Regions from separate parts of the Gordonia sp. Swx-4 genome, predicted to be linked through region 2. Evidence: predicted binding sites of a transcription regulator. Region 2 holds the regulator's gene; the other holds the start of a gene.
The links. The regulator LexA, encoded in region 2, represses DNA repair genes until DNA is damaged. The targets are predictions, from matches to a motif close to CGAACANNTGTTCG.
Positions count from the first base shown of each region.

Region 1: a site for LexA is predicted at 6,897-6,910, ahead of PWF70_RS05530 (alpha-ketoglutarate-dependent dioxygenase AlkB). Genes of this name have one in related genera too.

Region 1 covers NZ_CP128197.1:1,196,200-1,211,238, reverse strand. Annotated here, with positions in the region: gene PWF70_RS05555 (pyridoxal phosphate-dependent aminotransferase) at 1-1,026, shown strand, start outside; gene PWF70_RS05550 (LLM class F420-dependent oxidoreductase) at 1,275-2,258, opposite strand; gene PWF70_RS05545 (TetR/AcrR family transcriptional regulator) at 2,357-2,938, shown strand; gene PWF70_RS05540 (flavin-containing monooxygenase) at 2,931-4,469, shown strand; gene PWF70_RS05535 (GMC oxidoreductase) at 4,466-6,187, shown strand; gene PWF70_RS05530 (alpha-ketoglutarate-dependent dioxygenase AlkB) at 6,245-6,874, opposite strand; gene PWF70_RS05525 (hypothetical protein) at 7,205-7,717, shown strand; gene PWF70_RS05520 (oxidoreductase) at 7,795-8,682, opposite strand; gene PWF70_RS05515 (adenylate/guanylate cyclase domain-containing protein) at 8,806-10,521, opposite strand; gene PWF70_RS05510 (hypothetical protein) at 10,755-12,596, shown strand; gene PWF70_RS05505 (YceI family protein) at 12,700-13,251, opposite strand; gene PWF70_RS05500 (hypothetical protein) at 13,455-13,703, opposite strand; gene PWF70_RS05495 (NUDIX hydrolase) at 13,851-14,453, opposite strand; gene PWF70_RS05490 (hypothetical protein) at 14,450-15,039, opposite strand, start outside.
Region 2 covers NZ_CP128197.1:3,039,875-3,054,913, reverse strand. Annotated here, with positions in the region: gene hflX (GTPase HflX) at 2-1,459, shown strand; gene PWF70_RS13855 (HPr family phosphocarrier protein) at 1,463-1,723, opposite strand; gene PWF70_RS13850 (PTS fructose transporter subunit IIABC) at 1,801-3,864, opposite strand; gene pfkB (1-phosphofructokinase) at 3,932-4,891, opposite strand; gene PWF70_RS13840 (DeoR/GlpR family DNA-binding transcription regulator) at 4,888-5,658, opposite strand; gene PWF70_RS13835 (putative PEP-binding protein) at 5,795-7,495, shown strand; gene lexA (transcriptional repressor LexA) at 7,473-8,180, opposite strand; gene PWF70_RS13825 (LysM peptidoglycan-binding domain-containing protein) at 8,418-8,954, shown strand; gene nrdR (transcriptional regulator NrdR) at 9,054-9,521, shown strand; gene hrpA (ATP-dependent RNA helicase HrpA) at 9,495-13,481, opposite strand; gene PWF70_RS13810 (aminotransferase family protein) at 13,504-14,781, shown strand; gene PWF70_RS13805 (alkyl hydroperoxide reductase) at 14,854-15,039, opposite strand, start outside.

The DNA.
Region 1 (15,039 bases), 1.8 Mb from region 2:
CTCGAGGCCGCCCGCCGCGCCATCACCGACGGCCACAACCAGTATCCGCCCGGGATCGGCGTCCCGGAGCTGCGGCATGCGGTCGCGCGCCATCAGCGCGAGCAGTACGGCCTCGACTACGACCCCGACCGCGAGGTGCTCATCACCGTCGGGGCCACCGAGGCGATTGCCGGCGCCGTCGTCGGGCTCATCGAACCGGGCGACGAGGTCATCATGATCGAGCCCTACTACGACGCCTACGCGGCGACCGCGGCAATGGCCGTAGGTGTTCGACGCGTCGTGCCACTCATCCCCGACGGCGACGGTTTCCGTCTGGACCGCGAACGCCTCGCGGATGCCTTCGGACCGAAAAGCGCGGTGTTCATGCTGAATACACCGCACAACCCGACCGGCACCGTGCTCTCCGACGACGATCTCGCCGAGATCGCGCGACTCTGCATCGAATTCGACGTGATCGTGGTGGCCGACGAGGTGTACGAACACCTGGTGTTCGACGGCCGCATCCACACGCCGATCGCGACACTGCCCGGAATGAAGGAGCGGACGCTCCGGATCTCGAGCGCCGCCAAGACATTCAACTGCACCGGCTGGAAGGTCGGCTGGATCAGCGGACCACCCGAGCTGATCGCCGCGACGAAAACGGCCAAGCAGTACATGTCCTACGTCGGGTCCGGGCCGTTCCAGCCGGCCGTTGCGCACGCCCTCGACAACGAACTCGGTTGGGTCCGGGCGTCGGCCGCCGCGCTGCAGAGCAAGCGCGACATGATCACCGCCGCCCTCCTCGACGCCGGTTTCGACGTCCATCGCAGCGAGGCAACGTATTTCGTTTGCGCCGACCCACGCCCCCTCGGTGTCGACAACGGCATCGAGTTCTGTCGGTCCCTACCGGAACGGATCGGCGTCGCCGCGGTCCCGGTCAGCGTGTTCGCCGACGACCGCGAGCCCTGGCACCACCTCGTCCGCTTCGCCTTCGCCAAACGCGACGACGTCATCGCCGACGCCGCGGAGCGGTTGCGCAAGCTGTGAAGCCTGCTCCTCTGGTAGAGAGCCCCCACTGCTCCTTGAGTAGCGAGCTTGCGAGCGTATCGAAAGGGAGCGACACGGCCCCCGCTCCCTGAGCTGAGGTGCGAGGAGCGCAAGCGACGAGCCTCGAAGCGCCGGTGAGACACCGTCGCCCACCCAACCACCGGTCGACGTCAACCCGACCCGCAGACTTCGATCGACGTCTGCCGGTCGAGTTGAGGTTCGGCAGTCGGGGCTCCGGACGTCCCAGCTCACCGCAACGCGGGCACCACGTGCTCCTCGAACAACTCGAGGTCCTCGCGGTCGTGGGCGATGTTCGGGAAGTAGAAGATCCCGTAGGTCATACCGGCTGCCCTGAGCCCACGAAGGTTGTCCGCGACCTGCTCCGGGGTCCCGACCGCAGGCATCCCGCGAAACGCGCCCATGCTGCCCGACGCCGCTTCCGGCCCGACGATCTTCGCCATCCCCGCCTCGAGGTCGGCGAGCTTACGCTCGACGTCGGCATCGGTCTCACCGAGTATGACGTTGTAGTTCGACGACCGGACGATCGAATCGAAGTCGCGTCCGAGGTCGGCGCAATGCTGTTGCAGCACCGACGATTTGTGGGCGAATCCTTCGGGAGTGCCGTCGAAGTTGGTGTAATCGGCATACTGCGCCGCGATCCGCAGCGTCTTCTTCTCACCACCGCCGGCGATCCACAGCGGCAGCTTCCCGGCGGTCGGTTGCGGCTGACAGATCGCGTCGTTGACGGTGTAGTGCTTGCCGTCGAGGGTGGCGCGGCCGGTTTCCCACGCCTGCTTCATGATCTGCACGCCCTCGTCGAGCCGGGCGAGACGCTCACCGGCCGAAGGGAATCCATATCCGTAGGCGCGCCATTCGTGTTCGTACCAGCCGCCGCCGATGCCCATCTGCACGCGTCCACCGGAGATCAGGTCCGCGGTGGCGGCGACCTTCGCCAGGTACATCGGGTTGCGGTAGCTCATCGCGGTGCACATCTGTCCGATGTCGACGCGACTCGTGGTCGCGGCCAGCGCGGAAACGAGCGTCCACGCCTCATGCGTGGCCTCGTCGGTCGGCAGCGGGACGGTGTGGAAGTGGTCGTAGACCCAGACCGAGTCCCAGCCGGCGGATTCAGCACGGTTCGCCACCGACGACATCACCTCCCACTGGTTCGCCGGGTCGATGCCCACGAGATCAAGCCGCCAGCCCTGGGGAATGAAGAGTCCGAATCGCATGCCGTCGAACCTACCCCGCCCCCTCTGCCCCTCCAGGTCAGCGACAACGTGCCACATTTACAAGCAGTCCGGACTGTTTGTGTGTTACGCTCACCACTGTGACCGAGCCCACCAGCACCCCGCGACGGCGTACCCAGGCCGAGCGCACCGCGGCGACCCGCACCCGGGTCCTCGACGCCGCGGTCGAAGCACTGGTCGAGGTCGGCTATGCGGCCACCACCACCCAGGAGGTCAACCGGCGTGCGGGCGTCTCCCGCGGCGCGCTGCTGCACCACTTCCCCACCCGGGAATCCCTCGTCGTCGCGGCCGTCGGGCACCTCGTCGACCGCCGCCTCGAAGAAGTCCTGTCTCGCCCGCGCACCGGCGACGAGGGACTCGAGGTCCTGATCGAGTCGTTCAGCGGACCGCTGTTCGACGCCGCACTCGAACTCTGGGTGGCCGCACGCTGCGACGTCGAGCTGCGCACCGCGCTGATCCCGCTCGAACAGCGGGTGTCCGACGCCCTGGCCGTGGGTTGCGCCGAACTGTTCGGCGACCGCTACACCCCGGCCGAACTCGAACTCTCCATCGAACTCGCACGCGGCCTCGCGGTGTCGCGCATCCTGCGATCCCCCGACGCCGACCGCGAATACCTCGACCGACTTCTGCCCATCTGGAAGGACCTGTTGAACCATGGCTGACATCTCGCTGCCCGACCACGTCGACGTTCTCGTCGTCGGCGTCGGATTCGGCGGCCTCGCCGCACTGCACCGGCTCCGCAAGGACCATCCCGGTCTGACGACCCTCGCGATCGAGCGCGCCGAGGGCGCCGGCGGGGTCTGGCGCGAGAACGACTACCCGGGTGCGGCCTGCGACGTCCCGACCTCGCTCTACTCGCTGTCCTTCGCCCCGAACCCGGACTGGTCGCACACCTACGGTCGACGCCACGAGATCCACAACTACCTGCGTTCCGTCGCCGCCGATTACGACGATCAGATCCGCTACAACTGCGCCCTGACCGCCGCCTGTTGGGACGGCGCCGCGCAGGAGTGGGTCGTCGACACGACGCAGGGTCAGATCCGGACCCGCTTTCTCGTCGCCGCGCCGGGCGCACTGTCCGAGCCGGGCCTGCCCGAGGTTCCGGGTGCCGACGAGTTCACCGGCACGATGTTCCACTCCGCCAAGTGGGATCACACCCACGACCTGCGCGGACGCAAGGTCGCCATCGTCGGCACCGGGGCGTCGGCGATCCAGATCGTGCCCGAGATCGTCGACACCGTCGAACATCTCACCGTCTTCCAGCGCACCCCCGCCTGGGTGGTGCCACGCCTCGACCGCAACATCGGCCCGATGGAACGCGCCCTCTACAAGCGCGTCCCCGGCGTCCACCGCCTGGTCCGCAAGATGGTGTGGGCCTACCGCGAGGCCTACGTGCTGATGATGGCACGCAACCCCAAGCTGCTGCCGATCGCGAAAACCCTTGCCCTGGCGCAGCTGCGGGTCCAGGTCCGCGACCGCGCCCTGCGCAAGCGTCTCACCCCCGAGTACACCATCGGCTGCAAGCGGATGCTGTTGACCAACAAGTGGTTCCCCGCCCTGCAGCGCGACAACGCCACCGTGACCGGCGCCATCACCCGCCTCACCGCGAACGGCGCCGTCGACGATCAGGGTCGTGAGCACGAGGTCGACACCGTCGTCTTCGCCACCGGGTTCACCCCCACCCAGCCGCCCATCGCGAAGGCCCTCACCGGTCGCGACGGACGTACCCTGTCCGAGGCCTGGCAGGGATCGCCGCGCGCCTACCGCGGTGTCGAGGTCCACGGCTTCCCGAATCTGTTCTTCCTGTACGGCCCCAACACCAACCTGGGCCACAGCTCGATCGTGCTGATGCTCGAGCCGCAGGCGTACTACATGTCGAAGACGATCGCCGAGGTCATCGGCTCCGGACACTCGACGTTCGAGGTCACCCAGGCCGCCCAGGACGCCTACAACGCCGACCTCGACCCCGAACTGGAACGCACCGTGTGGAATTCGGGCGGCTGCTCGAGCTGGTACCTCGACTCCACCGGCCGCAACTCGGTGATGTGGCCCAAGTTCACCAGCGACTTCCGCCGCCAGATGGCGTCCTTCGTGGCCGCCGACCACCGCTTCGACGACGCCATCCCGGCCGTCGCCGACACCGTCGAGACCACCGCCACCGACACCGATCCCGAAAGGACCCTCGCCCAGTGACCAGGACCGCGCGCACTGACGCCGACCACTACGACGCCATCGTCATCGGTTCCGGTTTCGGCGGCTCGGTGGCCGCCCTCCGGTTGACCGAGAAGGGATACCGAGTCGCGGTCGTCGAGTCGGGCCGTCGTTTCGCCGACGCCGACCTGCCCAAGACCAGTTGGCGCCTCAGGGATTACGTGTGGGCCCCGGCCCTGGGCATGTTCGGCGTGCAGCGGATGCACCTGCTGCGCGACGTGCTGGTCATGGCCGGTGCCGGCGTCGGCGGCGGCTCGCTGAACTACGCGAACACGCTCTACCGACCTCTCCCCGCGTTCTTCGACGACCCGCACTGGGGCCGGATCACCGACTGGGCCGCCGAACTCGACCCCTACTACGACCAGGCATCGCGCATGCTCGGCGTGACCACCTACCCGAAGGTCACGCCCGCCGACCGCGTCATGCGCAAGGTCGCCGAGGACATGGGCGCCGGCGACACCTTCGTCCACACCCCCGTCGGCGTCTTCTTCGGCGAGCCGGGCAAGACCGTCGAGGACCCGTTCTTCGGCGGTGCCGGACCCGCCCGCACGGGTTGCACCGACTGCGGCGCCTGCATGACCGGCTGCCCGGTCGGCGCAAAGAACACCCTGGTCAAGAACTATCTGTATCTCGCCGAACAGGCCGGTGCGACCGTCATCCCGATGACGACCGTCGACACCGTCCGCCCGCGCGCCGAGGGCGGGTACACCGTCGGCGCGCATCGGACCGGTCGACGCTGGTCACGTCGTGGCCGCCGCTCGTTCACCGCCGATCACGTGGTGTTCGCGGCCGGCACGTACGGCACCAACAAGTTGCTGCTGGACATGCAGCAGAGCGGCAACCTGCCCGGTCTCTCGTCGCGCCTGGGCAAGGTGGTGCGCACCAACTCGGAGGCCGTCCTGGCCGCGACCGCCACCGACCTGAAGGTCGACTACACCGAGGGTGTGGCGATCACGTCGTCGTTCCATCCCAACGAGCACACCCATATCGAGCCGGTGCGATACGGCAAGGGCAGCAACCTGATCGGGCTGTTACAGGCGATGCTCATCGACGGTGACGGCCGCCTGCCGCGCCCGCTCGCGGCGCTCGTGGAGATGATCAAGCACCCGCTGGTCACCCTGCGTGGACTCTCGGTTCGACGCTGGTCGGAGCGCACGATCATCGCCCTGGTGATGCAGACCGCCGACAACTCCCTCGAACTGTTCGCCCGCCGTGGCCGTTTTGGTCCGATGTTGCGCAGCAAGCAGGGTGCCGGCGATCCCCCGCCGACCTGGATCCCGGTCGGCCACGACGCCGTCCGCAAGATGGCCGACGAGATCGACGGCGACGCCGGGGGTTCCATCGTCGACTGGCTGAACATCCCGATGACCGCGCACTTCTTGGGCGGTTGCTCGATCGGCCGGTCCGCCGCCGACGGCGTCGTCGACTCGTATCACCGCGTGTTCAACCACCCCGGCCTGCACATCGTCGACGGTTCGACGGTGTCGGCGAACCTGGGCGTGAACCCGTCGCTGACGATCACCGCTCAGGCCGAACGCGCACTCGCGATGTGGCCGAATGCCGGTGAGGCCGATCCCCGTCCGGAGCTCGGTGCGTCGTACCAGCCGATCGCCCCGGTGCCACCGGTCCACCCGACGGTGCCCGAATACGCACCCGCCGCGCTGAGATTGCCGATCACGCCGATCTCCAACGCCGGCTGAGGTTCTCGTAGAAGTTGTGGGCGTATGACGTCCACAACTTCTACAAAGCCCAGTAAGTCACCACACCCCCGGCGGCCGCAGCTGGATGCTGATCCGGGCGCCGACGCCGCGCACCTTGGGAACCGCGTGTTCCCAGGTGCGTTGGCAGCTGCCACCCATGACGAGCAGGTCACCGGTCGACAGCGTGAACTTCAACGACTTCCCGCCGCCCCGCGGCCGCAGCATCAGCGGTCGCGGGGCGCCGAGGGAGATGATCGCGACCATCGTGTCGTGCGTCGACGCCCGCCCGATGCGGTCCCCGTGCCATGCCACTGAATCGTTGCCGTCGCGGTAGAGGCTGATCCCGGCGGTCGCGAATCCTTCGGGCAACTCCTCGCGGTAATGCCGCGACAGCGATGACCGCATCTTGGTGATCAGCGCATCCGGAAACGGGTCGTCCTTCTGGTAGATCGACACGAGCCGCGGGACGTCGACGACGCGGTCGTACATCTGACGCCGCTCGGCCCGCCACGGGACGTCGCGTCGAAGCCGATCGAAGAGTTCGTCCGGCCCGCTGATCCAGCCTGGGCACAGGTCCACCCACGCGCCGTCGGTGAGCGGACGCCGCGTCGTCGAGGTCGACAGGTCCGACAGCGCCGGCTCCGCGGCCATCTCGGCGAACAACGATCCCTGGATGCCGATGGACATACACCCCACCGTACACCCGGATCGAACGCCTGTTCGACGGACGGCATGTCCGTGCCGTTCGCGCCCACCCTTCGAACGTGAGCGGAAACGGATCGAGAGAGCGGGTAAGGACCTACGGGACCCCCGTCCGCGCACGAGGCGTCCCTCACATTTTCGAGTAATGCCCGCTCCATCGTCGACGCAGCTCAAGAAGCCCCTGGCCCGGCGCGGAAGGGACGAAGCGCACATTCGGCTCACCACGAAAGGGCCGCAATGTGAGGTGGCCCACAGCACGGTCGCCGGGTCGATGCTTTAATCAATTCGTTATAAATCGTTACAAGGGGGAACTCGATGAAGCGCACCGGTATCGCCGGTCTGTTTGCTGCCGCCGCCATGCTGATCCCGATCGCTCCGGCGACCGCCGATCCGGTCGGCGATCTGTTCGGTAGCGCCAGCGGCAGCCTCGACTCCGGAAGTTCCGCGTTCGGGTCGTCGGGCGACAAGGTCACCCACTACGGCAAGCTCGGCCGCGCGGACGCGCGCAACGGCGTGAAGTCCATCAACGTCTGGGTCTACAACCCGAAGGGCGCCACGCAGACGACGCCGGGCACCTTCGTCAAGAACTCCCGCCTCGGCGTGCGCTGGAACTCGATCATCGACGCCGGCCCCATCGTCGACGGCAACGAGTGCCGCATGGAGGTCCGCCTCGCCGGACCGAAGGTGCCCAAGGAAGCCGCGCTGTACAAGACGCAGGACTGCACCGCGGTGAAGTCCTACTTCTTCAAGGGCGGCGGCAACTTCACCATCCGCGTCACCGACCTGGTCTCCGGCGCGTCGAACAGCATCGCGTTCTCGGTCCAGTAGTCACGCGAACCGCAGACACGAAGTGCGGGATGGATGCCGGTTTCCGGCACTCATCCCGCACTTTCGTCGTCAGGCGGTCAGCTCCCTGACACGTCGAACTTCTCCCCGGTCAGCTTCTCCGACTCCGCCCAGAGCGCCGCACGGAAGTCGGCGTCGTCGGCCGCCTTCTTGTACTTGTTCCGTCCGGGCGCGCCGTGCAGCCCGAAGAATTTCGTCGGTCCGTAGTAGGTGCCGGACGGCAGACCCGACATCGTCGCGGCGTACAGCTGCGGCAGCGCCCCGTCGGCAGCCGACTGCGCGATGGGCAGCTTGTTCGACAGCTTCGCCAGGACATCCATGAAGTTCTCGCTCCGACCCTGCAATTCCGTTGCGGCATAACCGGGATGGGCGATGAACGACTCCTTCGACGACCCGGCCTCCGCCAACCGCTTGGCGAGTTCGAGGCCGAACATGAGGTTGGCCATCTTGGAGTCCCCGTAGGCCTGCCAGCGGCGATAGCGGCGCTTCTCCCAGTTGAGGTCGTCGAGCTGGATGTTCCCGATCTGGTGCACGCCCGACGACACGGTGACGACGCGGTCGGTGATCTTCGGCAGCAGCAACGCGGTGAGCGCGAAGTGGCCGAGATGGTTGGTGCCGATCTGCATCTCGAAGCCGTCGGCGGTGCGTCGCAGCGGTACGGCCATCAGTCCGGCGTTGTTGATGAGGACGTCGGCGCCGGTGAAACTCGACGCGAACGAGCGAACCGACGCGAGATCCGCGAGGTCGAGTTGGGCAACGGTCGCGTTGGGTCCCAGTTTCGACGCCACGGCGTCGGCCTTGGCGGTGTTGCGGCACGCCAGGATGACGTTGGCGCCGACACCGACGAGCGCTTTCGCCGTCTCGGCACCGAGGCCGCTGTTCGCGCCGGTCACCACGAAGGTGCGACCCGTCTGATCCGGAATGTTCGCTGACGTCCAACCGTTCATCGCAGCCCCCAGGGATGGTGTGTCGGTCCGGCGTCCTCGCCGCGACCCTGCGGCCCACGCTATTGACGACCCCGGACGGCGTCAACGATTCGTCTCGGGCAGCCGACTTCGGTGGCGCGGTCCTCAGCCGCCGAAGAACGTCGTGAGCCGCAGCGGACTGGCGCCGACGATGCGTCGAGCCGGGCGTAGCAGTTCGGCGATCAGGTTGCGCGACGACCCGAGCCGTTCGACGAGGTCGGACGGGGCGTAGAACTCGGTGGGCGCCGACCGGCCGCGCATGATGCGGCTGCCGAGGAGTTCCCATTCGTCGGCCTCGGCGCCGGCGGAGTCGATCGCGGCGCCGCTGGCGAGGGCGGGGACGCGACCGGTCTTGGCCATGTCGGACAGTCGGGCGCATTCGTTGACCGGGTCGCCGATGACGGTGTACTCGTAGCGCCGTTCGGCGCCGATGTTGCCGGCGAAGACCTCACCGAAGGAGACGCCGATCCCCCACCGGATGTCGAGGCTCTTGGCGAGCCGGTCGGCGAGGTCGCGGGCGGCGGCGAGCGCGTGTCCGGCCGGGTCGTCGAGTTCGACGGGCGCCCCGAAGACGGCCAGCGCGGCGTCGCCCTCGAACTTGTTGACGAAGCCGGAATGCTGGTCGACGACGTCGAAGACGATGCTGAAGAACGCGTTGAGGAGTTCGGCGACGTCGTCGGGACTCCGGTCCTGGGACAGTCGCGTGGAGCCGACGATGTCGACGAACAGCACACCCACCTCGGTGTTGGTGCCGTGCATGCCGACGCCGTCGGAGAGGGCGAGGTCGGCGACGGTGTCGCCGACGTGCCGGGCGAAGATCTCACGCATGCGGTCACGTTCGGCGAGTCCTTGCACCATCACGTTGAAACCGTGTTGCAGCACACCGAGTTCCGACGAGTCATAGACGGGGACGCGGGCGTTGAAGTCGCCGTGGTCGACGCGGTGGACGGCACGACGCATCTCGGTCAGCGGATCGGTGATGGCCTGCCCGACCAGGACGATCACGCGTGCGCCGGCGGCGAGTCCGACGACGGTGAGAATGACGGTGGTCCAATCGACCGCGCCGTAGACGTCGGGCAGCATCCCGGTGAAACGACCGGCGTTCACGGTCAGCAGGCCGATCATCGGCACCGCCGAACTCACCGCCCACACCGCGAGCAGGCGGATGCGGACGCCGTTCATCACGTGGTTGGCCGGGAAGTCCTCGAGGACCACGATCGCCAGCGGGCGGGCGGCGCGTTCGACGAACAGATAGGTCAGACACGCGCTCGACAGACCGGCCAGCGTGAACGCCACCGCGACACCGGCGACGGTCGCGACGCTCAAGTCGTCGGCGACGAAGACGTAGAACAACGCCGCGCTGCACCAGGCGCCCACGGTGACGAGGAGCTCGAAGGCGGGCAGGCGTTGCACGGCCCGTCGGCGGGCATGGTCGGCGGGTCGGCAGCTGACGAACCAGTCCAGCTGGGGACGGAAGACGAGCAGGCCGAGCAGCAGATTCACCAGGATGCCGGTGACGATCGCGCCGACGACGGCCGGGAAGTTGGGGGCGCCGAGGGTCTCGGCGAAGGTGAGCTGGCCACCGTTGAACGCGAGCTGCACGAGCAGGAAGGTCTCGACACCGACCAGCGCGTCGCTGGCGACGACAGCGGTCATCGCCGTGACGGTCGCGTGGCGGGCGATCCGGTTCCGCATGTCCGGGCCGACCCGAGCCCACGCCCTCGGGCTCGGCACCGTGGGCAGGCCCCACAGCATCCCGGCGGTGCGGCGTCTCAATCGCATCCACGGCACGACACGGCGGGTGCGACGCCTGCGTCCCATGGGCCTCTCCTGCCTGAAGGCGATACCCGAAGACTACCGAACCGGTTGTTACCGAGGACACGTCGAAAGTCCCTGTACCGGCGGCACCGCTCTCTGCATCAGGAGCGGCGTCGGAAGAACACGACCGGCGCGTGGTCCGATCGAGCGAATTCCGCCCCACAACTCCGTTTCCACACCGCCTCTGAGCTGGGCCGATGTTTCAATAGCTCGTCCGGATCGGAAGGAGCGCCCACATGCGTCGGTTCGCCGTCGTCCTCATCGCTGTCGCCTTGTCGGTGTCGGCGTGTTCGCTGTTCTCATCGCCCGACGACGACACCTCACCACGACTCGAGTCCGGGCCGGTGACGGAACAGACCGTCGATGTCGCGCCCGACACCACGACCGAGGTCGCGGTCTCCGACAACTGGGCCATCTCGATCCCCCCGGGCGCAGCAACGCCGGGTTCGTCGTTCACCGTCCGGCCGGCCGAACAGTCGACTGCTGCCGGCAAGTCGGTGACCCCCGTCGCGGGCGCCGATCTGACGCTGTCGTCGGGGCAGCCGGTGGCCCCGCTGACCTTCCGGTACGAGTTGGACGAACCGCTGCCGGAGGGCACCGACCTGTATCTCGTCGGGAAGGAGGCCGATGCGCCGGGTTCGGCAGCTCCCGCCACCCCGATCGCTGCTGCGATCGATGGCGACCGCCGGGTCGCCACCGCCCAGGTGCCGCATCTGAGCACCTGGGAGTGGTTGGCGGTGGAGGCCAATCATTTCGTGACGTCGACGCTGGGATTGCGGGGCGGCGCACCACGATGCCCGACGCAGCCACGACCCGGATGGTTGGACGAAGCGGTGTTCCTCGACAGCAAGGAAGCGCCGATGCGCGTCTGCACAGGCGCTGATCCTGCGGACAAGAACATCGCGGTGGTGAAGATCCGTAACAACCGCGGGATCGCCATGATCGTCACCGCTCCGGTGACTCCGCGGTGGGCGCACCTCGATGTGTTCTCCGGTCAGCCGACGAATGTGGCTGCGGAGATCGAGAGCGCCACCATCTCGATGCTGGGAGTTCCGACGAGCGTTCGGTCCAGGACGTGGGTTCTGCCACCCGGCGGCGGCGTCGACATCGGTTTCACCGCGAGTTCACTACCTGTGATATCGAAGATCACCGCAACCGCGACCGTGTCCACGGTCCTCTACGGCGTCCTCTGGACTCAGCTCGAAGATCTGGTCGACGACCCGTTGACCCTGAGCGCGATGGAACTCGGCTTCATGGCCGCCTGTTTCGGCCAAGCGGTGGACTCGGGCCTCGCCGGAATGTCGGACTCGCAGGTCAGGGCCGCGGCGACCAGCATGACAGCGGTCGGCATGTGCTTGGCGCAGAAGGCGCCCGATGTGGTCGGGGAGATCGCCGGACATCTGTCGGAGCAGGCGTTCGAACAAATGCAGAACCGCAAGATCGCCGAGAAGGTGGGCCGAACCTACGCTCGCTACCTGCCGCTGCTCAACACGGTGACCACCGGACTCGTCGTCGCCGATGCGGTAGCGAGCGTCAACCTCGGTGCCGGGGCATGGGAGATCAGCCTGTTCAAGAAGATCGATCCGGAGTATTCGCTGAACGCCGCGTGCGGCCGCATCGACGATCGTCGCACAGTCGATCACCCTTCGCTGGGCACGGTCACCATCGGGTTGCGGCGCGGGGAGAACAGTCTTGCCGGAGAGGGGTGCATCGTCGCGGTGGACTCCAAGGGCAAACGGCTTCTCGTGCAGACCGTTTCGGTGTACGGCAACGCACTCGACTTCGCCGACCCCGCCACGGATACGACCGAGAACGTTTTCATCACGTACAACCCGGGCCGGTACGACGGCGTGATCACGCTTGTCCCCACTGCCACCGGGTATGCAGACATCGGTTGGGAGAAGGGCGGGTTGGCGTACCAGAGCACAACGCACGCCTACTACTTCGCCGAGGTCGTGGGTCCTGGTAGCGACGGCCGCTATGCGATAAAGACCTTCGACAACAACTGCGAACCGGACTGCGCCGGCGGCACTGTCACCACCAAGATCCTTCGCTGGAACGGCCAGCGCTACGTCTAGGAGCGCACACCAGACCGGCACCCACGCGGGGGATGCGCGGGTGCCGGTCGGTGAACCGTCCGGACTCTGGGGTGTCGAGTCCGGTCGGAGGGTATGCGGGAGATCAGGCCTGCAGAGCCTCGATCTCGAGCGTGATGGTGATCTTGTCGCCGACGACGACGCCGCCACCCTCGAGCGGCATCTCGATGTCGATGCCGAAGTCCTTGCGGTTGATGACGGTCTTCGCGTCGAATCCGGCGACCGCGCCCTGGCCCATGCCCGGGCTGGTGCCGTTGTACTCGAGCTCGAGGCTGACCGGCTTGGTGACGCCCTTGAGGGTGAAGTCGCCGTCGAGGACGTAGTCGTCACCGTTCTGGCGGACGCCGGTGGAGACGAAGGTGGCCTTGGGGAACTGCTCGGCGTCGAAGAAGTCGGCCGACTTGATGTGGCCGTCGCGCTGCTCGTTCTTGGTGTTGATGGAGGTCACGTCGATCTCGGCCTGCACGGCGGGCGTGCCGTCCTCGGTGACTGTGATGGTGCCGGAGAAGTTGTCGAAGGTGCCGCGCACCTTGCTGACCATGAGGTGCTTGACGGAGAAGCCGACGGCCGAGTGAACGGTGTCGATGGTCCAGGTGCCGGCGGGGATCGGTGCCTTGACGGTGGTGGCTGCGGTCATGATTGCGTCCTTCCAGACGAGGTCGAGGTGGTCTCGGATTCTCGTGGGTCTTCGCGACCCATCGATACTGTAAACGGACCGCGGTCCGGATTCATTCCCCGGAAAGGACTTTCCCGTGTGATCCGCACCACAGACCCCGATGGGCCCCGGGTGGAGGACCCCACCCCACCGACCTGTGGAGTTCACCGGGACCGGCCTTTCGGTCAGCCTCGTCCGATGATGAGCGCGGCCACCATGAAGGCGATCACGACGAGCGAGATCGCGCAGCCCAGCAACACCTGCTTGCGCGTGGACATCGGCGCGTAAGGATCGTTGTACTCGTAGCGGTACACGATCGCAGCCGGTTCGATCGCCGGCTGCCGCGGCGTAGACGCCGGCGCCGCAGCCCGATGAGGTGGGCGACCTCCGGCCGACGAATCCGCCGCCGACTCCGACGACTTGGCATTGTTCACACCGGTAATCATGCCCAACCGGCGAGTGGCCTGCCAGACAAATCCGTGTCATCTGTTCAATGGAAATCCATGTCGCAGAGCATATCTGAGAACATCGAGGTTTAGATGGGACGATCGTACAGGTCGGTCAAACGACCCGAATCGTGCCTATTTCCAGGCGAAGACGGGCTGCTCGAACTCGTCGACCCGGGTGTGGCGATCCCGCAGTACGACCTCGGCGAACTGGTAGATCACCGCCGCTGTCGGCGCATGGACCAGCGAGTCGACGATGGGCAGCTGGATCACCGGACGTTCCGACTGCGGGATCGTCAGGAACCGCGGCGCGACCGCCAACTCCTCGAAGGTCACGAAGAACAGCTGCGACACCTCGGCCGGATTCGGGGTCGGTTCCTGAAAGTCCTCCGCCCAGCAGACGATCGGGGTGATCACGAAGCCCGACCGGGTCGGATAGTCGTCGAGCGTCCCCAGCACCGAACGGGGAGACAGTTGCACACCGAGCTCTTCGTCGAGCTCCCGCAGCCCCGCGGTGATGTGGTCCTCGCCCGGATCGAGCCGACCACCGGGAAGGGCGAATTGCGCCGCGTGGCGTCGCATGGTGGGTGGTCGTTTGCACAACCAGATTCCCTGTCGTCCGTCCTTCTCCGCCACCGCCAGCACGACGGCCGCGGCCGCCGCTCCGGGAACGTCGACCGTCCGGTGCTCGAACCGTTGGACGCGTTCGGCCGCCACTGCCCGCTCAAGGTGAGTCACACCCTCAGTTGATCATGTCTGCCGTTCGACGCCGTGACGGCCTGGCCGAGGTGGTAGCTGACCACGCTCAGCGCGAACAGCCCGATCGCGAGGTTCAGCAGAGCCCCGAAACCTTCCATCGCGAAGTCGACGAGAGCGTTGCTGAGAAGGAACACCAGCGACGCGATGCGCAGTGTCCGCAGCGGCCACAGCCCGGCGGTCCCCCGCCGGCGGGCGAGCATGGCGGGCAACGCCAGTGCCAGCGTCGCGATCGCGCTCAGGAACAGGATCCAGGTGGCGATGCGGTTGTCGGCGAGCTCGATGTAGATGTCGAGGTCGTCGAAACGGTCCTTGGTGAACACGAAGCTGAGTGCTCCGACGACGACACCGGCGGCCGAGGCCACCACGAGGAACCATCCCACGATCGGCACCCAGCGCGGGCTGCGCAGGAAGTCGGGGATGAGGCGCACGGCCCGGTCCCGCAGGATCATCAGCCGGTCGGGGGTGTCCTTGCTCGATTCCAGCAGTGCCCGCACATTCGCGATGGTGTCGGCGTCGAAGCCGTTGTGGGCGGCGGCCGCGAGGCACTCCTCGGCCTGTCGTCGAC
Region 2 (15,039 bases):
TATGACCGAATCATCAGCACAGATCCTGTCCGACGCGGACCTCGACGATCGCCCCGGTGACCCCCACCGCGACGACGATCCGACCGTCGGCGAACTCCAACTCTCCGAGCGTGCGTCACTCCAGCGCGTCGCCGGGCTCTCCACCGAACTCACCGACGTCACCGAGGTCGAGTACCGGCAGCTCCGCCTCGAGAAGGTGGTCCTCGTCGGTGTCTGGACCGAGGGCAGCGCCGCGTCGGCCGAGGCCAACATGGCCGAGCTCGCCGCCCTGGCGGAGACCGCCGGTTCGCAGGTGCTCGACGCGTTGATACAGCGCCGTTCGAAGCCGGACTCGGCGACCTACATCGGTAGCGGCAAGGCCGAGGAACTCCGCGAGATCGTCCTGGCGACCGGGGCCGACACCGTCATCTGCGACGGTGAGCTCACGCCCGCCCAGCTGACCGCGCTGGAGAAGGTCGTCAAGGTCAAGGTCATCGACCGGACCGCCCTGATCCTCGACATCTTCGCCCAGCACGCCACGTCCCGAGAGGGCAAGGCGCAGGTCTCGCTGGCGCAGATGGAATACATGCTCCCGCGCCTGCGTGGTTGGGGTGAGTCGATGTCCCGGCAGGCCGGTGGCCGTGCCGGCAGCAACGGCGGTGTGGGTCTGCGTGGGCCCGGTGAGACCAAGATCGAGACCGACCGCCGGCGCATCCGTGAGCGGATGGCCAAGCTGCGCCGCGAGATCCGCGACATGAAGAAGGCGCGCACCACCAAGCGTGCGGCGCGCAACCGTTCGGCCATCCCGTCGATCACCGTCGCCGGCTACACCAACGCCGGCAAGTCGAGCCTGGTCAACGCGATGACCGGCGCCGGTGTGCTCGTCCAGGACGCGCTGTTCGCGACCCTCGACCCGACGACGCGCCGGGCCACCCTCGACGACGGGCGGGCCGTGGTCTTCACCGACACGGTCGGTTTCGTCCGCCACCTGCCGACCCAGCTCGTCGAGGCGTTCCGGTCGACGCTGGAGGAGGTCGTCGACGCCGATCTGCTCCTGCACGTGGTCGACGGATCGGATCCGTTCCCGATGGAACAGATCTCGGCGGTACGTCAGGTCATCAGCGAGGTCGTCGCCGAGGAGAAGGCGGAGGCGCCGCCGGAACTGCTGGTGATCAACAAGATCGACGCGATCGACGGTAACCGGCTCACCGAGCTGCGCGGCGCGGTCGGCGCCGACGCGGTGTTCGTCTCGGCACGCACCGGCGAGGGACTGCCCGAACTGTTCGACCGGGTCCGCGAGTTCGTGGGCCGCGAAGACGTCGAGCTCACCATCGAGGTGCCGTTCTCCCGCGGCGACATCGTCTCCCGGATCCACAGCGAGGGCGAGGTCCTCACCTCCGAGCACACCGAGTCGGGTACCACCATGAAGGTCCGCGTCCCGGCCGCTTTCGCGGGCGAGATCGCGGACCTCGAGGTCTAGCTGTCAGTCGGCATCCAGGTCGGTTTCGACGAGGGTGACGATCTTGTCGAGCGCCGCCTGGTCCTCGGCGGTCACCACGACCCGGGTGCCCTTCTCGGCGCCGAGCGTCATGATCATCAGCGCGGAACCGGCGTCGACCGGGTCGCCGCCCTCGAGTCCGAGGGTCACGGTGCTGCCGGTGTCGGCGACGGCCTCGGCGATGATCGTGGCCGGCCGGGCGTGCAGGCCGACTGCCGATCCGACGGTGACGGTGGTGCTGGGCATGGTGCCTCCTGTGTTGGCGATTGCTTGTCGGTTGGTGGTTGTGCGTGGCGATGTGGTCGCGCGTCGGGGTCTGGACTTCAGGCTGCCACGGCCTCGAGATCGGCCGCGGCGATCTCGCGGGTCCGGCCGAACTGCTTCGCCGCGATCACCACGACCGCGCTCAGGACGGTGCCGGCGAGCAGGGCCACGAGGAACAGCACCCAGCTGTTCATGGCGAAGAAGACGAAGATGCCGCCGTGCGGGGCGCGGAGCTCGACACCGAATGCCATGATCAGTGCGCCGGAAAGGGCGCCGCCGGCCATCATCGACGGGATGACTCGGAACGGGTCGGCCGCGGCGAACGGGATGGCGCCCTCGGAGATGAACGACGCCCCGAGAAGCCATGCGGCCTTGCCGTTCTCGCGTTCGGGTTCGGTGAACAGGCCGGGACGCAACACCGTTGCGAGCGCCAGGGCGAGCGGCGGGACCATGCCGGCACACATGACGGCGGCCATGATCTGGAACTGTGCGGGACCGGCGGTCGCGGCATCGGCGATACCGGCGGTGGCGAACAGGTAGGCGGTCTTGTTGACCGGGCCGCCGAGGTCGAAGCACATCATCAGACCGAGCACGATGCCCAGGACGACGGCCGATCCGCCGGACATGCTCTCGAGTCCGGAGTTCATCTGCTCGGTCAGCCAGGCGAGCGGCTTGCCGAGAACCAGGTAGAGCAGACCGCCGACGATCAGGCTGCCGAACAACGGGATGACCACGACCGGCATCAGTCCACGGGCCCACTGCGGCACGGGGAGTCGCGAGATCCACAGGCACGCGGCACCGGCGATGAGGCCGCCGATGAGTGCGCCGATGAAGCTCGCGCCGACTGCGAGGGACACGATGCCCGCGACGAAACCGGGTGCGATGCCGGGACGATCGGCGATCGCAAAGGAGATGTACCCGGCCAGGACCGGGACGGCGAGTCCCATCACCCCCGACCCGATCGCGAAACTGACCGCGCCGAGGTACTGGAGGAGACCCCCGGAGGGGAGATCCCAGAGGCTGTTGTTCAGGGCGATGAAGGCGGCGTCGTTGAGGGAACCGCCGGCATCGAGCGTACTGTTGGCGATCTCGTAGCCCGCGAGCAGGAAGCCCAGCGCGATGAGCAGACCGCCCGCCGCGACGAACGGGATCATGTAGCTGACACCGGTCATGAGTGCCTGACGGGTGCGCCCGGCCAGTCCGACGCCGGATGAACCCGCCTCGGCGGACTCGGTGCCGCCGTCGTCGGTCACGCGAGCCGCATCCGGATTCCGTCCGGCCGCAACGGCTTCGGCGATCATCGTGTCGGGTTCGTTGATGGCGCGCTTGACGCCCGAGGCGATCACCGGCTTGCCGTGGAAGCGGCCCTTGCCCTTGACCCCGATGTCGGTGGCGAAGATGACGGCGTCGGCGGACGCGATGACCTCGGGATCGAACGGTGTGGTGGCCGAGGAGCCCTGCGTCTCCACCGCGAAGTCGACCCCGGCCCGTTCGGCAGCGTACTTCAGTGCGTCCGCGGCCATGTAGGTGTGCGCGATCCCGGTGGGGCAGGCGGTGATCGCGAGGATGCGCGGCCGGTTCTCGGAGACCGTCTCGCTGCGCTTCTCGGTGGCGGCCGGGGTCTCCCTCGCCGCCGGGGCTGCCGGGGGAGTGGCGGCCTTCCCGGCGTCGGGATCGATGGCCGCGGTGACCAGTTCGATGACGCGGTCGTCGGTCTCGGCCTCGCGGAGGCTCGCCACGAAGTCGGGGCGGACGAGCGAGCGCGCCAGGGAACTCAGCAGTTTCATGTGCGCGGCCGCACCGCCCTCGGGGGCGGCGATGAGGAAGACGAGATCCGCCGGACCGTCGGGTGCGCCGAAGTCGACCTTGCGGGACAGGCGCGCCATGGCGAGGCTCGCCGACGTCACCGATGCGGTGCGGGCGTGCGGGATCGCGATGCCACCGGGTAGTCCGGTGGCGGACTTGGCCTCTCGCTCGAGTGCCGCCCGGGCCAGGTCGGCGGGATCGGTGGTCCGTCCGGCCGCGGCCAGAGCATCGGCGAGAGTGGTGATGACGGCGGCGGGGTCGGCGCCGGCGTCGACGTCGAGACTCACCGTCTGCGCGGTGATGATCTGCTCGGTCATGGGATGTCCTTCGGCAATGTGGGTCGGGGGTTTGTGGGGGTCCTGTGGGCGCGGGATCGGCTTCATCTCATCGGCCGGCCCCGGAGAGTTCCGTGATCGTGACCCCGGACAGGTCGAGATGATCGGGAGTGGGGGAGGCGGTGCCGGCGAGCGCGGCGGCCGCCGAACCGTAGGCGACGGCGGAGCGGAGACATTCCGGAGCCGACGCACCGCGCGTCTGGGCGATGAGGAAGCCGGCCAGGGACGAGTCGCCCGCGCCGACGGTGCTGCGCGGGACGATCGGCGGTGGGGTCGCGCACCAAGTGCCCGCAGCGGTGACGAGGACGGCGCCCCGCGCCCCCAGCGTCGCCAGGACGCTGCCGCCGATCTGCTCGACAAGGGCCTGCGAGGCGGTCACGACCGGCCGGAGATCGTTGCGCGACAGGGAATCACGGAGCTCGGCGGCATCGGCGCCGGTGAGTTCGGCGAGTTCGTCCTCGTTGGGTTTGATCAGGTCGACACGTCCTGCCGCGGCTGCGCGCAACGGTGCTCCCGAGGTGTCCACGGCCACGCGGCATCCGGCGGTGACCAGCGCGTCGGCGACCGTCCGGTACCAGTCCTCCGGCACGCCGGGTGGAAGTGATCCACACAGCGTGACCCACTCCGCGCCGTTCGCGTGGGTGCGGATCAGAGTGGACAGCGACTCGAGCTGAGCTGCTGTCAGGGTCACGCCCGGGGCGTTGATCTTCGTGGTGGTGCCGTCGGATTCGGCGATGGTGACGTTGGAACGGACCTCGCCGTCGACGGGGACGGCGTCGTAGGGGAGTCCGAGGTCGTCGAGCGCGGCGAGCAGGGGGTCGCCGGTGCGAGCGGGCAGCAGGGCCCGTGTCGAGAGACCGGCGGCGGCGACGGTGCGGGCGACGTTGACGCCCTTGCCGCCCGGTTCGGCGCGGACGACGCCGGCCCGCTGGACCTCGCCGCGTCGCAGCGGGGTGGCGAGTTCGAGGGTGCGGTCGACGCTGGGATTGGCGGAGACGGTGAGGATCACGCGATCACGACCTCGACGCCGCGGGCGGACAGTGCGGCCGAGAACTGCGGATCGACGCCGGAATCGGTGATGAGAACGTCGATGTCGTCGATGCCGGCGAAACCGGACAGCTCCTCGCGCTCCATCTTCGAACTGTCGGCGAGGACGACGACGCGGCGGGCTGCGGCGACCATCGCCGCCTTCACCGCCGCCTCGTCGGGATCGGGGGTGGACAGACCGTGCGCCTCGCTCAGGCCGTTGGTGCCGATGAACGCGGTCGTCACGCGGAGTCGGCCGAGCGCGGCGACCGTTTCGGCGCCGACCGTCGCCTGCGTGAGTCCGCGGACGCGACCGCCGAGGGAGTGGAGACCGTCGGCATGGCGTCCGGCGAGCAGCCCGGCGATCGGGAGGCTGTTGGTGATCAGTGTGAGATCGCGGTCGCGCGGCATGGCCTCGGCGGCCCGGAAGGTGGTGGTGCCGGCGTCGAAGAGCACCGATCCGCCGTCGGGCGGGAGGAAACGAAGCGCGGCACGGCCGATCGCGGCCTTCTCCTCGGTCTGTTCCGTCTCGCGCTCGTCGATGCCGAGTTCACCGATCACGCGCAGGACCTCGGGGCGGACGGCACCGCCGTGGACTCGCTGCAGGTGCCCGGCACGTTCGAGCACCGCGAGGTCGCGGCGGACCGTCTCACTGGTCACGTCGAACTTCGCGGCGAGCTCGGCGACCGAGGCGCGTCCTGCGACGCGTACCTCCTCGGCGATGGCCTGCTGTCTCTCCTCGGCGTACACACCGGCTCCGTTCTGATCGTTCCCGTGGCGCTGATCGGGCCGTCCAATGTGGGAACATGTGGCTTTGCGTGTTGTAGTAATTGTGTTTACGCCTGTTTATGTTGACAAGTCAAGAAGAATTTGTAACCGTGGTCACATGACGCAGATTCTGACGGGGACGCCGGTTGTCGGTGGTGTGGCTCTCGGGCCCGCACTCTGGCCGGGACGCCGACCCGACCACTCCGCAGAGGCACTGGGCGCAGGCGTCGAGATCGCCGAGGACCGTCGCGCCGACGAGGCCGAACGGTTCACCGCCGCGGCGGCCGCGGTCGCCGCGCGCCTACGTGAGCGTGCATCGCAGAACACCGGCGTCGCCGCCGAGGTGCTCACCGCAACGGCCGGACTCGCGGAGGACCGCGGCTGGATCGGTGCCGCCTCGGGTCTGATCGCCAAGGGCGCCTCGGCGCCGTCGGCCGCCGTCGCCGCCACTGAACAGTTCGCCGCCGTGTTCACCAAGCTCGGTGGGCTCATGGCCGAGCGCGTCACCGATCTCAACGACGTCCGCGACCGCGTCCTCGCCGAACTCCTGGGCCTCCCCGAGCCCGGCGTGCCCACGCCGGACGTGCCCTCGGTCCTCCTCGCCGACGACCTCGCGCCCGCCGACACCGCGGGGCTCGATCCCGCCACCACCATCGCGCTGGTTACCCGCCTGGGCGGGCCCACCAGCCACACCGCGATCATCGCCCGGCAGCTCGGCATCCCGTGTGTCGTCGCGGTCCCCGGTCTCGCCGGGATCGACTCGGGCACGGTGATACTCGTGGACGGCACGACAGGCGAGATCGTCGTGCAACCCGACAACGCCGCCGCGCGGGCCCGTGTCGACGAGTACACGCGTCAGGCCGCACGGGTCGCCGGCTGGTCGGGCCCGGGTCGCACCGCCGACGGTGTGGAGGTGGCGATCCTGGCCAACGTCGCCGACGGATCGTCGGCCCGTGCGGCCACCGATCATCCGGTGGAGGGCGTCGGACTGTTCCGCACCGAACTGGCCTTCCTCGAACGCGCCGACGAGCCGTCGGTGGAGGAACAGGCGGACATCTATCGCGAGGTGCTCGACGCGTTCGGCGGCCGCAGGGTCGTCATCCGTACGCTCGACGCCGGCTCGGACAAGCCGCTGCGCTTCGTGCACCAGCCCGAGGAGGCCAACCCGGCGCTCGGTGTGCGCGGCGACCGGATCGCCTTGGCACACCCCGAGATCCGTGCCCATCAGCTCGACGCGATCACACGCGCCGCGGAGGGTTCCGAGACGAGCCCCTGGGTCATGGCGCCGATGATCGCCTCACCGGCCGAGGCGGCCGCCTTCGCCGCTCAGGTACGGGAACGCGGACTGGTCGCCGGGGTGATGATCGAGGTCCCCGCCGCCGCGATCCTCGCGCCGGCGATCCTGGCCGAGGTCGACTTCGTCTCGATCGGCACCAACGACCTCACGCAGTACACGATGGCCGCCGACCGGATGTCGGCCGATCTCGCATCGCTGACCGATCCGTGGCAGCCGGCGGTCCTGCACCTCATCGCGACGGTCGCGCGGGCCGGACGGGATCAGGGGAAACCGGTGGGCGTGTGCGGCGAGGCCGCGGCGGACCCGATCCTCGCCTGTGTGCTCGTCGGGTTGGGTGTCACCTCGCTGTCGAGTGCTCCGGTGGCGGCCGCCGCGGTCGGTGCCCGCCTCGGCGGCGTCTCACGGTCGACCTGCGAAAACGCGGCGACAGCCGCGCTCGCCACCACCGATCCGGCTGCGGCGCGCGAGGCTGCCGCCGCGGTTCTCGAGAACGAAGAGGTCAGATACGCCGCATCACGGTGACGACCTTGCCGAGGATCACGGCCTCGTCGCCCGGGATCGGGTCGAACAGCTCGTTGTGCGGCATCAGCCAGACATGACCCTTCTGGCGTTTGAAGGTCTTGACCGTGGCCTCGCCGTCGATCATCGCGGCCACGATGTCGCCGTTGTCGGCCACGTTCTGCTGGCGGACGACCACCCAGTCGCCGTCGCAGATCGCGGCGTCGATCATCGACTCACCGACGACCTTCAGCAGGAACAGCGAACCCTCGCCGACGAGCTCGCGGGGGAGCGGGAAGACGTCCTCGACGGCTTCTTCCGCGAGGATCGGGCCGCCTGCGGCGATCCGGCCGAGCACCGGCACGAAGGTGGGCTCGGGTAGCGCACCACCGGTCGGTGAGGTGGGCGTCGGCGGCTCGCTCGGTGCGATGTTGACCGCTCGCGGACGATTCGCGTCGCGCTTGAGGAGGCCCTTGCGTTCGAGCGTCCGCAGTTGGTGGGCGACGGAGGAGGTCGACGTGAGACCCACCTCGTCACCGATCTCGCGGATGCTCGGCGGGTAACCGCGCTCGCGCACGGATCTGCGGATCACCTCGAGAACTCCGCGCTGCCGCGGCGTCAGCGAGGCCTCGGCCGCCGCCATGTCTGCCGGGGCGACGGGCTCGTCGGCGCCCCGCGCTCCGGTGCGCTTACCGCCGTCATCGCTCATGATCGGGTTCCTCTCGATTCCGAACGTGCTGGTAGATCGCTTGTCTGACGACGACCCTAGCCGAGAATGCCGACCGCATCAAACATTTGTTCGACGTGTTGCGAGACAAGTGTCGGAGTGCCGTGCTACAAATCGAACATCAGTGCATCGAACAGATGATCGACAATCGAACAGTTCGAACGCCGACGACGCAGTCGGAGCACGGACAAGCGTTCGACCGGAAACACGGAGGGCATCATGCGCACCGCCACTCTCATCGACCCCGACCGCTCCACCGATTCGGTCCGTGGTGACGTCCTGGAGCGTCCGCGCCCGATGCGCCGCGGCGACGGCCGCCGGCCCGTCGACGGGCGTCCGGTGCCGGAGTCGGCGGTCCGGGTCCGCCGGGTCGCCTCCACCCGGTGCGCCTCGCCGGTCGGTATGCGGGGTCGTGCACCGGTCGTACCCGTCTCGCGTGTTGCGCATACCGCGCCCTCGGCCGTCATCCGGCGGCGTCGGCGCACGGCGACGGCAATTCTCGCCGGCGTCGGGCTCGCTCTGGCCGTGTGGGTCATCGCGGTCGTCGGTCAGAACTACGCCGCGACGGTCACACCTTCTTCGGTCGGCACCGAGGTCGTACACGTGCGGTCGGGCGACTCGCTGAGCACCATCGCATCGCGCGTCGCCCCCGAGATGCCGCGTGAGGCGGTCGTCGACGAGATCATCCAGCTGAACGACCTCCCGTCGAGCGGGCTGCGCGTCGGTCAGCCGCTGCTCGCCCCCCGGTACCACTGAGCACGGGCGGTATCCTCGATGTCACAGGGACCGGCCGACTACCGGCCTGGCATGCGGCGCGGCTGCACCAGAGTGTCCCGTGACCTGCGTGAGGATACGATGCGCTGCCCCTTCTGCAAGAACGACGACACCAAGGTCATCGACTCGCGTGTCGCTGATGAGGGGCAGGCCATCCGGCGCCGCCGCTCCTGCGTGGAGTGCGGGCGACGCTTCTCGACCGTGGAGAGCGCGGTGCTCGCGGTGGTCAAACGCAACGGCGTCACCGAACCGTTCAGTCGCGAGAAGGTGATGAGGGGCGTCCGGCGCGCATGCCAGGGACGCCACGTCGCCGAGGACGCATTGGCGCAGCTCGCCCAGCAGGTCGAGGACACCGTACGTGCCAGTGGATCGGCCGAGATCCCCAGCAACGAGGTCGGTCTCGCGATCCTCAAGCCGCTGCGCGACCTCGACGAGGTCGCCTACCTGCGGTTCGCGTCGGTCTATCGCTCGTTCGACTCCGTCGAGGACTTCCAGCGCGAGATCGACGACCTCCGAGCCGCCTCAGCCGAGTCGGTCAAGAGTTCGTAGGACCCGCTTCTCCGACACCGGGTACGCGGTGCCGAGCCGTTCGGCGAACAATCCCACCCGCAGCTCCTCGACGAGCCACTGGGCCTCGTCGTTGACGTGCGCCTTCCGGTGGTCGGGCACCTGAGTCAGTCGTTGCGCCCACCGCTCGGTCACCCGGTCGACGACGGCTACTCCGGCCTGATCCCGGGCCGCCGATGCAGGGAGCGCCGACAGGCGGGCCTCGGCGGCCGCGAGGTAGCGCGGCACATTCTCCAGATGTCGTCGTGCGGTGGCGGCGACGAATCCGTCGAAGACGAGATTGTCCAGCTGTTCGGCGACGTCATCGGCCGCGAGTGAACCGGCATGTCGGTCGATCGCGGCACGGACCGGTGCCACCCAACCGAGGGATTCGACGGCGAGAGAGAAGTAGTCCGGTGCCGACTCGGTGATCCGTGGACGCAACTTCTCGGTGAGCACGCGGAATGTCTCGGGAGAGCGCACCGCCGACAGGGTGCCGGCGTCGAGGCCCGCCACGACATCGCGGATGGCGCGACGTGTGCAGTCGGCCAGCAACGCATCGAGATCCGGGTAGGGGCTCTGGCTCAGCGCGAGTCGACCCGCGGCCCCGAGGGAACCGGCCACGCGGCGGTGCAGGGGCGGGATCGCCAGGTCGAGGAGCGCGACGATTCCTCTCGCCGCCAATCGATCACGGGTCTGCTCCGACGCGGCGTCGATCACGACCACCCCGCGCGTGCGTCCGGCGTCGTCGGTGATCGCGTCGATGGTCGGGTAACGGGTGAGGCGTTGTCCGGCGATGTCGACGGTCCGCTGTGCGGCGAGAGTGCCGATGCCCTCGTCGGTCCAGGCGCGATACAGGGTGCGCTTCACCGTCTTCGACGCTGGCGGGGTGGCCGCGCGCTGCAGTTCGGCGATGGAATCGGCTCGCGCGGTGATCTCCCCGGCGTCGTCGGCGACCGCGAAATGCATCCGTAGGTGGGCCGGAATCCGGTCGACGTCGAAATCGCCTGCGGTGACCGTCATCTGCGTGATCGTGGTGAGCTCGCGAGCGAGCCCGACCGTGAGCGGCTCGCTCCGTGGGGTGAGGCGGGCCAGTGCCAGTTCGGCGAAACGCTGTGCCGGCGACATCGACTTGCGTAGCTGCTTCGGCAACGACTTCACCAGTGCGGTGGCCAGTTCCGTCCGCATGCCGGGCACCGACCAGTCGAAACCCGCCGGGCGCACGTGGGGGAGCAGTGCGCGCGGGATGATCACGGTGACACCGTCATCGGGGGCGCCGGGCTCGAACCGGTAGCGGAGTTCGAGTCGGGTGTCGCCCTGCTGCCAGGCGCCCGGATAGTCGGTGGGGGCGGCTTCGGTACTCGCCGCGACGTCCTCCGGCTTGAGATCGAGCAGAGCCGCATCGGAGCGTCGGGCCTTCTTCCACCACGTGTCGAAGTGCCGTGCGGAGGTGACCTCGGCGCCCACCCTCTTGTCGTAGAACTCGAACAGCTGGTCCTCGGTGATCACCAGTCCGCGTGTGCGCATACGGTTCTCGACGTCGGAGGCGGCCTCGAGCAGTGCGCGGTTGCGTTCGAAGAACGGGTGCTGCGTACGCCAGTCGCCCTCGACGAGGGCATGGCGGATGAACAGTTCGCGTGAGACGACCGGGTCGATGGGGCCGTAGTCGACACGACGACGCGCGACGAGGGTGACCCCGTAGAGGGTGACCCGCTCGTAGGCCATCGCGGCACCGCGCTTGGACGACCAGTGCGGTTCGCTGTGCGTGCGCTTGACCAGATCGCCGGCCAGCTTCTCCGCCCACAGCGGGTCGATGCCGGCGACCGTGTGCGCGAACAGTCGCGAGGTCTCGAGGACCTCGGCGGCCATGATGAACGGCGGCGGCTTCTTGGCGAGCGGGGACGCCGGGAAGATCATCAGCGTCGTGTTGCGCGCCCCGGTGAACTCGCGGCCCTCGGTGTTGCGGGCGGCGATGTTGGACAGCAGTCCTGACAGGATCGCGCGATGGACGGCGTCGGCGTCGACCTCGGGCAGGTCGGAACCGGCCGGACTCACCGGCCAGTCGAGGTCCTTGACGATCTCGGTGAGCTGGCGATGCAGGTCCCGCCATTCCCGGATTCGCAGGAAGTGCAGGAACTCCCGTTCGCACATCCGACGGAACTTGCTGCTGGACAACTCCTTGCGCTGTTCGTCGAGGTAGCGCCACAGCTCGACGTAGGACAGGAAGTCCGACTGCGGCACGACGAAGCGCCGGTGCGAGGCGTCGGCGGCCTCGCGATGTTCGGCCGGACGCTCGCGGGGGTCGGGCAGGGACATCGCGGAGGCGATGACCAGCAGGTGGTCGAGGCAGCCGAGTTCGCGACCCGCGATCAGCATCCGTGCGATCCGCGGATCCACCGGGATCCGGGACATCGAGCGCCCGACGGGGGTGAGGCGCGGCGGGCCGCCCTCACGGCTCACGGTGATCGCCCCGAGTTCGGTGAGCACACCCATGCCGTCGCGGATGGCGCGCTCGTCGGGCGGCTGCACGAACGGGAAGTCCGCGATCTCACCGAGTTTCAGCGAGGTCATCTGGAGGATGACGGCGGCGAGGTTGGTACGCAGGATCTCCGGGTCGGTGAACGCGGGCCGGGCGTCGAAGTCGTTCTCGCTGTAGAGCCGAATGCACACACCGGGGGCGACGCGACCGCACCGCCCGGCGCGCTGGCGGGCGCTGGCCTGCGAAACCGGTTCGATGGGAAGGCGATTGACCTTGGTGCGGGTCGAGTACCGGCTGATACGAGCGGTGCCGGTGTCGATGACGTAGCGGATGCCGGGGACAGTCACCGACGTCTCGGCGACGTTGGTGGCCAGCACGATGCGGCGACCGTTCGACGGGGCGAAGACCTTCTGCTGGTCGGCGATCGACAACCGCGCGAACAGCGGGACGATCTCCGCGCCGCCGTTGCGGCCCGTTCCCGTCCGGCGCTTCAACGCATCCGCGGTCTCGCGGATGTCGCGTTCGGTGGGGAGGAAGACCAGGATGTCGCCGCGGCCGCCGGCCCACAGTTCGTCGATCGCGGCGTCGATGCCCTGGATCTGGTCGAGGTCGGCGTGTTCGCCGCCGCCGGTGTCGTCGCCGCTGTCGGGGCGCTCCTGCAGACTCAACGGCCGGTAACGGACCTCGACGGGGTAGGTGCGACCCGACACCTCGATGACCGGGACCGACATCTCGGGTGTGCTGAAATGCCGTGCGAAGCGGGCGGGTTCGATCGTCGCCGAGGTGATGATCACCTTCAGGTCCGGTCGTTGCGGTAGCAGCCGTCGCAGATAGCCGAGGATGAAATCGATGTTGAGGCTGCGCTCGTGGGCCTCGTCGATGATGAGGGTGTCGTAGCGCCGCAGCATCGGATCGGTGGCGATCTCGCGGAGCAGGATGCCGTCGGTCATCACGCGGATCAGGGTGTCGGCGCCCGAGCGGTCGGTGAACCGGACCGAATAGCCGACCGCGTCACCGAGTTCGGTGTCGGTCTCGTCGGCGATGCGCTTGGCCACCGAGCTCGCCGCGATACGACGCGGCTGCGTGTGGCCGATGGTGCCGCGGATGCCCCGGCCGAGTTCGAGGCAGATCTTCGGCAGCTGCGTGGTCTTGCCGGAACCGGTCTCACCGGCCACGACCACGACCTGGTGGTCCCGGATCGCGGCGGCGATCTCCTCGCGGGCGGCCGAGACGGGGAGTTCGTCGGGGAAGCGCAGCACCGGCACCGTGGCCCGGCGACGGTCGAGGCGGTGCCGGGCCTTCTCGACGTCGGCGACGAGCTGTTCCCATCTGTGCGGATCGGGGGTGCGGCCGAGTTTGTCGACCCGGCGGCGCAGACGGTGGGCGTCGACGATCGCGACCGCGTCGAGCGACCGCAGCAGTTCGGAACGGGAGATGCCGGGCTGAGGATCTCGCGGGGCTGGATCTGAGGACTCGACCGACATGATGACTCCAGGATATGGGTCGATGCCGGGGGCGCTCACCTCGCCCGGCATCATGGTGGGCATGTCTGAAACTTCTGGTGCTCTGTGGCACGGCTTCGCCGACATGGGTGCGGTGACCGCGAGTGGCCCCTTCGTCGTGACCAAGGGTGAGGGGACCCGTATCTGGGACCGCGAGGGCAAGGAATACATCGACGCGACCGCCGGTCTGTGGTTCACCAACGTGGGCCACGGGCGTACCGAGATCGCCGACGCGGTGTCGCGTCAGCTCGGCACCATCGCGCACTACTCCAACTTCGGGGACATCGCGAGCGACGTCACGCTGCAGCTCGCCGACGAGCTCGCCGCGATCGCGCCGGTGCCCGGGTCGAAGATCTTCTTCACCTCGGGCGGCAGCGACTCGATCGACACCGCGGTCAAGCTGGCCCGCCGCTACTGGGTGGAGCAGGGCAAGCCCGCCAAGCGCGTCGTCATCAGCCGCACCAAGGCCTATCACGGCATGCACGCCGCCGGTACGTCGCTGGCGGGCATCCCGCTCAACCACGACGGCTACGGCGAACTCATGCACGACGTGCAGAACGTCGACTGGGATGACGCGAAGAGCCTGCTCGGTCTGATCGAGCGGGTCGGCGCCGAGAACATCGCCGCGTTCTTCTGCGAGCCGATCATCGGCGCCGGTGGCATCTACCTGCCGCCGGCCGGATACCTGGACGAGGTCCGTGCGATCTGCCGGGACCACGACATCCTGTTCGTCGTCGACGAGGTCGTCACCGGCTTCGGCCGTATCGCCGGCAACTCGTGGTTCGCCTCGGCACGTTTCGACCTGCAGCCGGACATGATCACCACCGCCAAGGGGCTCACCTCGGGCTACGTGCCGATGGGTGCGGTCTTCATCGCGCCGCGCCTCGCCGAACCGTTCTTCGCCGGCGGCGTCTGGTGGCGCCACGGCTACACCTACGGCGGTCATGCCGCGGCCGCGGCCGCCGCACTGGCCAACCTCGAGATCATCCGCCGCGAGAACCTGCTCGCGGAGGCCACCCGACTCGAGGGCGACCTTGCGGCGGCCCTGTCCCCGCTGGCCGACCTCGACGCGGTGGCCGAGGTGCGCACCGGGCTCGGTGCGGTCACCGCGGTGCAGCTCGCCGATCCGGCGACGGCGCCGGCCACGGTGGTGAAGCTGCGTGAGCACGGCGTCAGCACACGCGCCGCCGGGCAGGGTGCGCTGCAGATCTCGCCCTCGTTCGTCATGACGACCGACGAGGTCGGCGAGATGGCCGACCGCATCCGTGCCGCGCTGAGCTGACGGCCCGAACACTGTCGAACACCACGAAGCCCGGCTGCCGAAAGGCAGCCGGGCTTCGTCGTGTTGCCTGGATCAGGCGTTCGCGAGCACCTCGGTGGTGGCGATGGCCTGGGCCACACCGGTCACGATCGAGGCGACCTTGAGGGCCTCGAAGATGGCCTCGCGGTCGACGCCGGCCTCACGCAGGGTGTTCTCGTGGGCGGCGACGCAGTGTCCGCAGCCGTTGATCGAGGACACGGCGAACGACCACAGCTCGAA